One region of the Streptomyces sp. NPDC001852 genome, then DNA from elsewhere that is predicted to be linked to it. Evidence: predicted binding sites of a transcription regulator. Region 1 holds the regulator's gene; the other holds the start of a gene.
What was found. Region 1 encodes HrcA, which represses chaperone genes, less so after heat shock. Its sites were predicted from a motif close to TTNGCACTCNGNNNNNCNGAGTGCNAA; they were not measured.
Positions count from the first base shown of each region.

Region 2: groES (co-chaperone GroES) is a predicted target of HrcA. The motif match lies at 3,660-3,686, and genes of this name have one in related genera.

Region 1 is NZ_JBIATN010000010.1:41,077-45,942, reverse strand. Features, by position in the region: gene ACFYZB_RS18725 (nitronate monooxygenase) at 1-812, opposite strand, end outside; gene dnaJ (molecular chaperone DnaJ) at 913-2,049, opposite strand; gene hrcA (heat-inducible transcriptional repressor HrcA) at 2,050-3,066, opposite strand; gene ACFYZB_RS18710 (MBL fold metallo-hydrolase) at 3,239-3,961, shown strand; gene ACFYZB_RS18705 (DUF3097 domain-containing protein) at 3,996-4,811, shown strand; gene ACFYZB_RS18700 (Uma2 family endonuclease) at 4,789-4,866, opposite strand, start outside.
Region 2 is NZ_JBIATN010000009.1:184,440-189,305, forward strand. Features, by position in the region: gene ACFYZB_RS17830 (SDR family NAD(P)-dependent oxidoreductase) at 1-602, shown strand, start outside; gene ACFYZB_RS17835 (ester cyclase) at 680-1,387, shown strand; gene groL (chaperonin GroEL) at 1,463-3,088, opposite strand; gene groES (co-chaperone GroES) at 3,205-3,513, opposite strand; gene ACFYZB_RS17850 (polysaccharide deacetylase family protein) at 3,856-4,644, opposite strand; gene ACFYZB_RS17855 (polysaccharide deacetylase family protein) at 4,713-4,866, opposite strand, start outside.

The sequences.
Region 1 (4,866 bases):
GAGAACGCGCGGGTCAACTCGGTACGCACGAACAGGGGGTTGGTCAGCGCCTGCTTGTGCACGGGCTGGGCGCCGGACTCCGGGGTGGCGAGGAAGGCGGTGCCCAGCTGGGCCGCGCTCGCGCCGGCCGCGAGCGCGGCGGCGACCTGGCTGCCGCGCATGATGCCGCCGGCGGCTACGACCGGGATGCGCACGGCCTCCCGGATCTGCGCGACCAGAGAGAGCAGCCCGATGCCGGAGCCGTCGTTCTCGGGGAGGTCCCGGTGGGTGCCCTGGTGGCCGCCGGCCTCCACGCCCTGTGCGATCACCGCGTCCGCGCCCGCCCGCTCGACCGCGCGGGCCTCCTCGGCGGTGGTGGCGGTGACCAGGGTGAAGGTTCCGGCACGGCGGAGGGCGTCGAACACGTCCCGGCTCGGCACCCCGAAGTGGAAGGAGACCACCGGTACCGGGTTGTCGAGGAGTACGGCGAGCTTGGCGTCGTAGCCGTCGTCCCGGCCGCTGTCCGGGTCGCCCAGCTCGGTCTCGTACCAGGCGGCCTCACCTGCCAGCTGGTGGGCGTAGACCTCGACGGCGCCCGACTCGGCGTGCTCCTGCTGCGGCATGAAGACGTTCACGCCGAACGGGCGGCTCGTGAGCCCCCGCAGCTGCTTGATCTCCTGGTACATGCCGTCGGCCGTCTTGTACCCGGCGGCGAGAAACCCGAGGCCACCGGCCTCGGAGACGGCGGCGGCGAGCTGCGGCACGGAGACACCGCCCGCCATGGGGGCCTGCACGATCGGGTGGGGGAAGAGATCGGTCAGTGCGGAGGACATGACCGCATGTTGTCACGTCCCTTGAACAAGTCCGAATCCGGGCGCCCCATGGCATAAACCAATGGCATACGGGGTGCCGAAGCACCCCGTACCCACCATCTCAGCGACCGTTGAAGGCGTCCTTCAACCGTGAGAACAACCCCTGCTGACCCGGCTGGAACTGTCCCTGCGGCCGCTCCTCGCCGCGCAGCTTGGCCAGCTCGCGCAGCAGGCGCTCCTGCTCGGGATCGAGCTTGGTCGGGGTCTGCACCTCGACGTGCACGATCAGGTCACCCCGGCCGCCGCCGCGCAGATGCGTGACGCCCCGGTTGTGCAGCGGGATCGACTGGCCGGACTGGGTGCCGGGCCGGATGTCGACCTCCTCCATGCCGTCCAGCGTCTCCAGCGGCACCTTGGTGCCGAGCGCCGCCGCCGTCATCGGGATCGTCACCGTGCAGTGCAGGTCGTCACCGCGCCGCTGGAACGTCGGGTGCGGCAGCTCGTGGATCTCGACGTACAGGTCACCGGCCGGACCGCCGCCGGGCCCGACCTCGCCCTCACCGGCGAGCTGGATCCGCGTGCCGTTGTCGACGCCGGCCGGGATCTTCACGGTCAGGGTGCGCCGCGAGCGGACCCGGCCGTCTCCGGCGCACTCCGGGCACGGGGTCGGCACCACGGTGCCGAAGCCCTGGCACTGCGGGCAGGGACGCGAGGTCATGACCTGGCCCAGGAAGGACCGGGTGACCTGCGAGACCTCACCGCGGCCACGGCACATGTCACACGTCTGGGCGGTCGTGCCGGGCGCCGCGCCCTCGCCGTTGCAGGTGTTGCAGACGACCGCGGTGTCGACCTGGATGTCCTTGGTGGTCCCGAAGGCCGCCTCGTCCAGCTCGACCTCGATGCGGATCATCGCGTCCTGGCCGCGCCGGGTGCGCGAGCGCGGCCCGCGCTGCGACGCCGTACCGAAGAACGCGTCCATGATGTCGGAGAAGTTGCCGAAGCCACCGGCCCCGAAGCCGCCCGCGCCCGCGCCGCCGGACTGCGAGAGCGGGTCGCCGCCGAGGTCGTAGACCTGCTTCTTCTGCGGGTCCGACAGCACCTCGTAAGCGGCGTTGATCTCCTTGAACCGCTCCTGGGTCTTCGGATCGGGGTTGACGTCCGGGTGCAGCTCGCGCGCGAGCCGACGGAACGCCTTCTTGATCTCATCCTGCGACGCGTCGCGGCGCACGCCGAGAACGGCGTAGTAGTCCGTGGCCACTTACGACTCCGCCAGGATCTGTCCGACGTACCGTGCCACTGCGCGTACCGCTCCCATCGTTCCCGGATAGTCCATGCGGGTCGGTCCGACCACGCCGAGCTTGGCAACCGCCTCGCCGCCCGAACCGTAGCCGACCGACACCACGGAGGTGGAGTTGAGTCCCTCGTGGGCGTTCTCGTGCCCGATGCGCACCATCACGCCCGGATCCTTCGCCTCGCCGAGGAGCTTGAGGAGCACGACATGCTCCTCCAGGGCCTCCAGGACGGGCCGGATCGTGAGGGGGAAGTCATGTCCGAAGCGGGTGAGATTGGCGGTGCCGCCGATCATCAGCCGCTCCTCGTTCTCCTCGACGAGCGTCTCCAGGAGGGTGGAGAGCACCGTCGAGACCGTACCGCGGTCCTCGGGGTCGAAAGCCTCCGGCAGGTCCTCGACCAGCTTCGGCACGTCCGTGAACCGGCGGCCCGCGACCCGGCTGTTCAGCCGGGCGCGCAGATCGGCGAGGGAGGTCTCGCCGAAGGGCGCCGGGCAGTCGACCATCCGCTGCTCGACCCGGCCGGTGTCCGTGATCAGCACGAGCATCACGCGCGCGGGGGCGAGCGAGAGCAGCTCCACGTGCCGCACGGTGGACCGGGTCAGGGACGGGTACTGCACGACGGCGACCTGGCGGGTGAGCTGCGCGAGCAGCCGTACCGTACGGGCCACGACGTCGTCGAGGTCGACGGCGCCCTCCAGGAAGTTCTGGATCGCCCGCCGCTCGGGCGCGGTCATCGGCTTGACGCCCGCCAGCTTGTCCACGAACAGCCGGTAGCCCTTGTCGGTGGGGATGCGCCCGGCGCTGGTGTGCGGCTGAGCGATGAACCCCTCGTCCTCCAGGGCCGCCATGTCGTTGCGGACCGTCGCCGGGGACACGCCCAGGTTGTGCCGCTCTGTGAGGGCCTTCGACCCGACCGGCTCCTCGGTGCCGACGTAGTCCTGGACGATGGCGCGCAGTACCTGCAGCCTGCGTTCACTCAGCATCCGCGCGCACCTCCAGCACGTCGTCCCCTCGGTTCCACTCGGTCCTGCGGTCCGTCCGCCTGGCACTCTTCGCATGCGAGTGCCAGCGTTCCCGGGCCCAGTGTACGGCTGTCGGGTACGCCCGGGGCAAGGTCGGTGCCGTCCCGGCGGCTCATGCGGCTAGCGTCGCGGTATGACGGTGACTTGGGAAGAGCTGGGGTGGGAGCGGTTGGCCGCGGGGGTCGGCCGGTGCCGGCTGCCCGGCTGGGACTGCACGGCCGGACTGGTCCTCGGCGAGGGTACGGCACTGATGGTGGACGCCGGCTCGAGCGTGGCCGAAGGCGCGCGGCTGCGGGGACAGGCCGAGGAACTCGCCGACGGCCGTGTGACCCATCTCGCGCTGACCCATCCCCACTTCGACCACGTCTTCGGGGCGGCGGCCTTCGCGGGAGCGCAGGTGTACGGGGCGGTGGGCGTCGACGTGGTGTTCGCCCATGAACGCCACGAGCTGCACATGGACGCGGTCAGGAACGGTCTGCCGGTCGCCGACGCCGACGAGGCGGTGGACGCGCTGGTGACGCCCGGCCATCCGGTCTCCGGCGAGTGGACGCTGGACCTCGGGGGCGGCCGCCAGGCGCTGCTGGCGAACGTGGGTCCGGGTCACACGGCCCACGACCTCGCGGTGCTGGTCCCCGGCTCTCCGGAGGTGGTCTTCTGCGGAGACCTGGTCGAGGAGTCCGGCGAGCCACAGGCCGGTCCGGACGCGCTGCCCTCCCGCTGGCCGGACGCCCTGGACCGGCTTCTCTCCCTGGGCGGCGAGGACGCACTGTACGTGCCCGGTCACGGAGCGGTGGTGGACGCGGCGTTCGTACGACGGCAGCGCGACGAGCTGGCGGCTCGCTTCGGCGTGTCGTAGGCGCAGGTCCGCGGCTTCTCCTATCGTCACTCGAATGCGCCAGTACTCCGCCGACCTGACCCCGCCGTGGAAGAAGCAGCAGCCCGCGCCGGAGGTACCGGCGGAGCCGGGCCTGGTGGTGGAGGAGCCCGGCACCGGGTTCTGCGGGGCGGTGATCCGCTGCGAGGCGGGCACGGTGACCCTGGAGGACCGGTTCGGCAAGCACCGGGTGTTCCCGCTGGAGCCACGGGGCTTTCTGCTGGAGGGGCGGGTGGTGACGCTCGTACGCCCGTCGTCCTCCGGTCCGGTACGACCCACCCGTACGGCCTCCGGTTCCGTCGCCGTCCCCGGCACCCGCGCCCGCGTGGCCCGCGCCGGCCGCATCTACGTCGAGGGCCGGCACGACGCCGAACTGGTCGAGAAGGTGTGGGGCGACGACCTGCGCATCGAGGGCGTGGTGGTGGAGTACCTGGAGGGCGTGGACGACCTGCCGGCGATCGTCGCCTCCTTCGCACCGGGCCCGGACGCCCGCCTGGGTGTCCTGGTGGACCACCTGGTGCCGGGCACGAAGGAGTGGCGGATCGCGCAGTCGGTGACCAGCGAGCACGCGCTGGTGGTCGGCCACCCGTACATCGACATCTGGGAGGCCGTGAAGCCGTCGTCGCTGGGGATCGAGTCCTGGCCGAAGGTGCCGCGCGGGCAGGACTGGAAGACGGGGGTGTGCCGGGCGCTGGGCTGGCCGTCGGAGAACACCGGGGCGGTGTGGCAGGCGATCCTGAAGCGGGTGGGGTCCTACAAGGACCTGGAGCCGGAGCTGCTGGGGCGGGTGGAGGAGCTGATCGACTTCGTCACGGGTAGCGGTGGGGCCTGACGTTGGGGAAGGTTCCGAACTCGGTGGTTTTCAGCTCGACACCCAGGACATCCAG
Region 2 (4,866 bases), on a different contig from region 1:
CGGACCTGTCCGAGGACAAGGGCATCGAGACGGTGGCCGACCGCCTCGGCGACCGGAAGAACCCGGTCGACCTGCTGATCAACAACGCCGGCTTCGGCAACAAGGGCCGCTATCTCGAGGTGCCCATGGCCGACGAGCTCAAGATGCTCAAGGTGCACTGCGAGGCGGTGCTCCGGCTGACCTCGGCGGCGACCGGGGCGATGCGGGAGCGGGGCCGGGGCGGCGTCGTCAACGTCGCCTCCGTGGCCGCCTTCGTCCCCCGGGGCACCTACGGTGCGTCCAAGGCGTGGGTCGTGCAGTTCACGCAGGGCGCCGCCAAGGACCTCGCCGGCAGCGGTGTCCGCCTGATGGCCCTGTGCCCCGGCTTCGTGCGCACCGAGTTCCACCAGCGGGCCGGCATGGGTACGGACAACATCCCCGGCTGGATGTGGCTGGACGCCGACAAACTGGTCGCGGCGGCCCTGTCCGACCTGGCCCGCGGAAAGTCCCTGTCGATCCCGGACCCGCGCTACAAGGCGCTGATGGGCCTGGTGAAGGTCACCCCGCGCGGGCTGATGAGCGGGATCTCCTCCCGGACCGGGCGCAAGTACGGGCCCCAGTAGCGGACGGGTGGCGCTGCCGTCCCGGTGCGAAAATGAGCGTGACGGAAACCGGGCCAGGGGGGCCGGGAGGCGGCGTCATGACCTTCGTACAGCTCATCGAGTGCAGGACGAGCCGGCTGGACGAGATGAACCGGCTCATGGACGACTGGGTCGAGCAGACCAGGGGAAAGCGGACGGCGACGCACGCGCTGGTCGGCAAGGACCGCTCGGACGCGGCGCACATCGTCGAAGTGGTGGAGTTCCCGTCGTACGAGGAGGCGATGCGGAACTCGAACCTGCCGGAGACCGACAAGATCTTCCACGACATGGTCGCCCTGTGCGACGAGATGCCGACGTTCATCGATCTGGACGTCGTGCGGGACGAGCGGCCGGCCGAGGACACCGTGCGGCGGTTCTTCGCGGCGCTGGTGACCCCGGGCGAACTGCCACCGCTCAACGACCTGCTGGACGAGGACATCCACAGCCACGATCCGGTGAATCCCCAGGCCACCATCGGGCTGGACAACGCCCGCGCCGAGTTCCGGATGTGGCGCGGGGGCTTCGACTTCGCGTTCACGGTCGAGGACGTGCTCGACCAGGGCGACCGGGCCTGCGCACGGTGGACCTGGAACGCCACGCACAAGGGCGACTTCCTGGGCATCCCCGGCACCGGACGGCAGGTCACCATGACCGGGATGACGCTGTTCCGCCTCACGGACGCCGGCAAGATCGCCGAGATGTGGTGGGAGCACGACCAGCTGGGGCTGATGCAACAGCTGGGCGCGCTGGACGAGTTGGAGCAGTAGAGGCTCTTCTCGCCCGTCCGGACAGGGCGAAGGCCCGGCACCCCGAAGGGCGCCGGGCCTCAGCAGTACGGTGCCTCAGTGGGCGTGGCCGTGGCCGTGGCCCGCGGCGGCCGGCTCTTCCTCTTCCTTCTTCTCGACGACCAGGGTCTCGGTCGTGAGCAGCAGGGAGGCGATGGAGGCGGCGTTCTCCAGGGCGGAGCGGGTGACCTTCACCGGGTCGATGACGCCGGCCTTGACCAGGTCGCCGTACTCGCCGGTGGCGGCGTTGTAGCCCTGCCCCTTCTCCAGGTCCTTGACCTTGGAGACGATGACGTAGCCCTCCTGGCCGGCGTTCTCGCCGATCCAGCGCAGCGGCTCGACCACGGCGTTGCGGACGACCGCGACACCGGTGGCCTCGTCGCCGGCCTTGTCGAGGTTGCCCTCGAGGACCTTGGAGGCGTGGACCAGGGCGGAGCCACCACCGGAGACGATGCCCTCCTCGACCGCGGCGCGGGTCGCGGAGATGGCGTCCTCCAGACGGTGCTTCTTCTCCTTCAGCTCCACCTCGGTGGCGGCGCCGACCTTGATCACGCACACGCCGCCGGCCAGCTTGGCGAGGCGCTCCTGGAGCTTCTCGCGGTCCCAGTCGGAGTCGGTGTTCTCGATCTCGGCCTTGATCTGCGCGACGCGGCCGGTCAGGTCCTCCTGCTTGCCGGCACCCTCGACGATCGTGGTGTCGTCCTTGGTGACGGTGACGCGGCGGGCGGAGCCGAGCACGTCCAGGCCGACCTGGTCGAGCTTGAGGCCGACCTCCTCGGAGATGACGGTGGCGCCGGTGAGGATCGCCATGTCCTGCAGCATCGCCTTGCGGCGGTCGCCGAAGCCGGGGGCCTTCACCGCGACGGCGTTGAAGGTGCCGCGGATCTTGTTGACGACCAGGGTCGACAGGGCCTCGCCCTCGACGTCCTCGGCGATGATCAGCAGCGGCTTGGAGGCGCCGGCCTGGATGACCTTCTCCAGCAGCGGCAGCAGGTCCTGGATGGAGCTGATCTTGCCCTGGTTGATGAGGATGTACGGGTCGTCGAGGACGGCCTCCATGCGCTCCTGGTCCGTCACGAAGTACGGCGACAGGTAGCCCTTGTCGAAGGCCATGCCCTCGGTGAAGTCCAGCTCCAGACCGAAGGTGTTGGACTCCTCGACGGTGATGACACCGTCCTTGCCGACCTTGTCCATCGCCTCGGCGATGAGCTCGCCGACCTGCTGGTCCTGGGCGGACAGCGCGGCGACGGCGGCGATGTCGGACTTCTCGTCGATCGGGCGGGCCGAGGCGAGCAGCTCGTCGGAGACGGCCTTGACGGCGGCGTCGATGCCCTTCTTCAGGGCGGCCGGGGAGGCGCCGGCGGCGACGTTCTTCAGGCCCTCGCGCACGAGCGCCTGGGCGAGCACGGTGGCGGTGGTGGTGCCGTCACCCGCGATGTCGTTGGTCTTGGTCGCCACCTCCTTCACCAGCTGCGCACCGAGGTTCTCGTACGGGTCCTCGATCTCGACCTCGCGGGCGATCGTGACACCGTCGTTGGTGATGGTGGGGGCGCCGAACTTCTTGTCGATGACGACGTTGCGGCCCTTGGGGCCGATCGTCACCTTCACCGTGTCGGCCAGCTTGTTGACGCCGCGCTCGAGGGCGCGACGGGCGTCCTCGTCGAACTTCAGGATCTTCGCCATGACAGCGGGAGCCCTCTCGGAAATCTATTGGGTGGTAAGACAACTGCGCCCCGGACGCCCGGCTTCTTATCGGTCGCGGGGGCCAGGGGCGCAGCTGAAGGAACTTCGAGGTGGGTCTACTTCTCGATGATCGCGAGGACGTCGCGAGCCGAGAGGACGAGGTACTCCTCGCCGTTGTACTTCACCTCGGTGCCGCCGTACTTGCTGTAGAGGACGACGTCGCCGACCTTGACGTCGAGCGGAAGGCGCTCGCCGTTCTCGAAGCGACCCGGGCCCACGGCGAGGACGGCGCCCTCCTGGGGCTTCTCCTTCGCGGTGTCCGGGATGACCAGGCCAGAGGCCGTGGTCTGCTCGGCGTCCAGCGGCTGGACCACGATGCGGTCCTCGAGCGGCTTGATGGCAACCTTGGAGCTGGCGGTCGTCACGATCCGACCTCCCCCTTCGGAGATCTCACGGGGTTAACTGTCTGAGGTGGCGACCAGGTCGATCCGTCGTCGCGGGTGCCGGACCTGCCCGTCGCTTTGTTGGCACTCTCCAGGGGGGAGTGCCAGAGCCGAGACTATGACCGCGATTAGCACTCGGTCAAGCGGAGTGCCAATGCCGTGCGGCGCGTCGGCAGAATCCCGTCCGCGCCGGGTGCCTGGTGGGCCGGTGCTGCCCCGCCGTCCCAGGGGGCTGCCGCCCCCCGGACCCCCGCTCCGGCCTGGACGGCCTCGTCCTCACACGCCGGACGGGCTGATCAAGCCGACCGGCGCTGGATGAACGCTCTACAGGTAGTCCTCCAGCCGCCCTGCCGTCAGCCCTCGCTGCTGCACCCTCCGCAGGACCCTGGCCGTGCGTTCCCTGAGGTTCGGGCCCGTCGTCTCGTCCGGGCCGACCAGGATGATGTCGCCGGGGCGCAGGTGGTGTTCGCCGTGCGCGTAGACGAGGTCGGTCGGGGTCATCGCGGCGCGCCAGAGGACGACCGTGGAGATGCCGCAGTCGGCGGCCGCGCGCAGGGTGGTGGTGTCGTACGAGCCGTACGGCGGGCGGAAGAGGCGGGGGCGCAGGCCGAGGCGGGACCCGAGCCGGTCCTGCTGGCCGCAGATCTCGGCGCGCTGCCCGGCGTACGGCAGTCCGGCGAGCACGCGGTGGTCGAGGGTGTGGTTCTGGATGCCGGCGCCCAGCCGGTGCAGGCGGGCGAAGTGGCCGTAGGCGGGGCCGGCGACGCTGTCGGTGAGGAACATGCTGACCGGCAGCCGGAGTTCGCGGACCATGTCGACGAAGCGGGGGTCGTGTTCGGCGCCGTCGTCGTAGGTGAGGAAGACGACCGGGTCGCGGGTGGGGACGTGGTCCAGGACGCGGGGCAGGGTGCGGCCGCCGGCGCCCGGGGTCAGGGCCAGGGCACGGGCGGCGGGCTGCGGCGGGCGGGCGAGGGGCTCGGTCAGGCCCCAGCGGCGGTAGGTCTGGTCGGGGGCGGGTCCGTGCGGGTGCACTCCCTCGGCGGCCTTCTTGCCGAGGCGTTCGATGGGGTCGACGGACTGGGCGCAGCCGGCGAGGAGGAGGGCCGAGGCCAGGAGCGCGGCGAGGCACCGGCCCGGGTGACGTCGTCCGGAGCCCGCTCCCCGGTACCCCCGCCCCGGCCTCACAGGTAGTCCTCCAGGCGGGCCACGGCGTAGCCCTCGCGCGTGACCTTGTCCAGGAAGCGGCGCATGTCGTCGACCATCGTGCCGTTCCAGTCGGAGCGGCCGCGGAAGTGGGTGAGGACGATGTCGCCGCGGCGCATCTTCTGGTCGTCC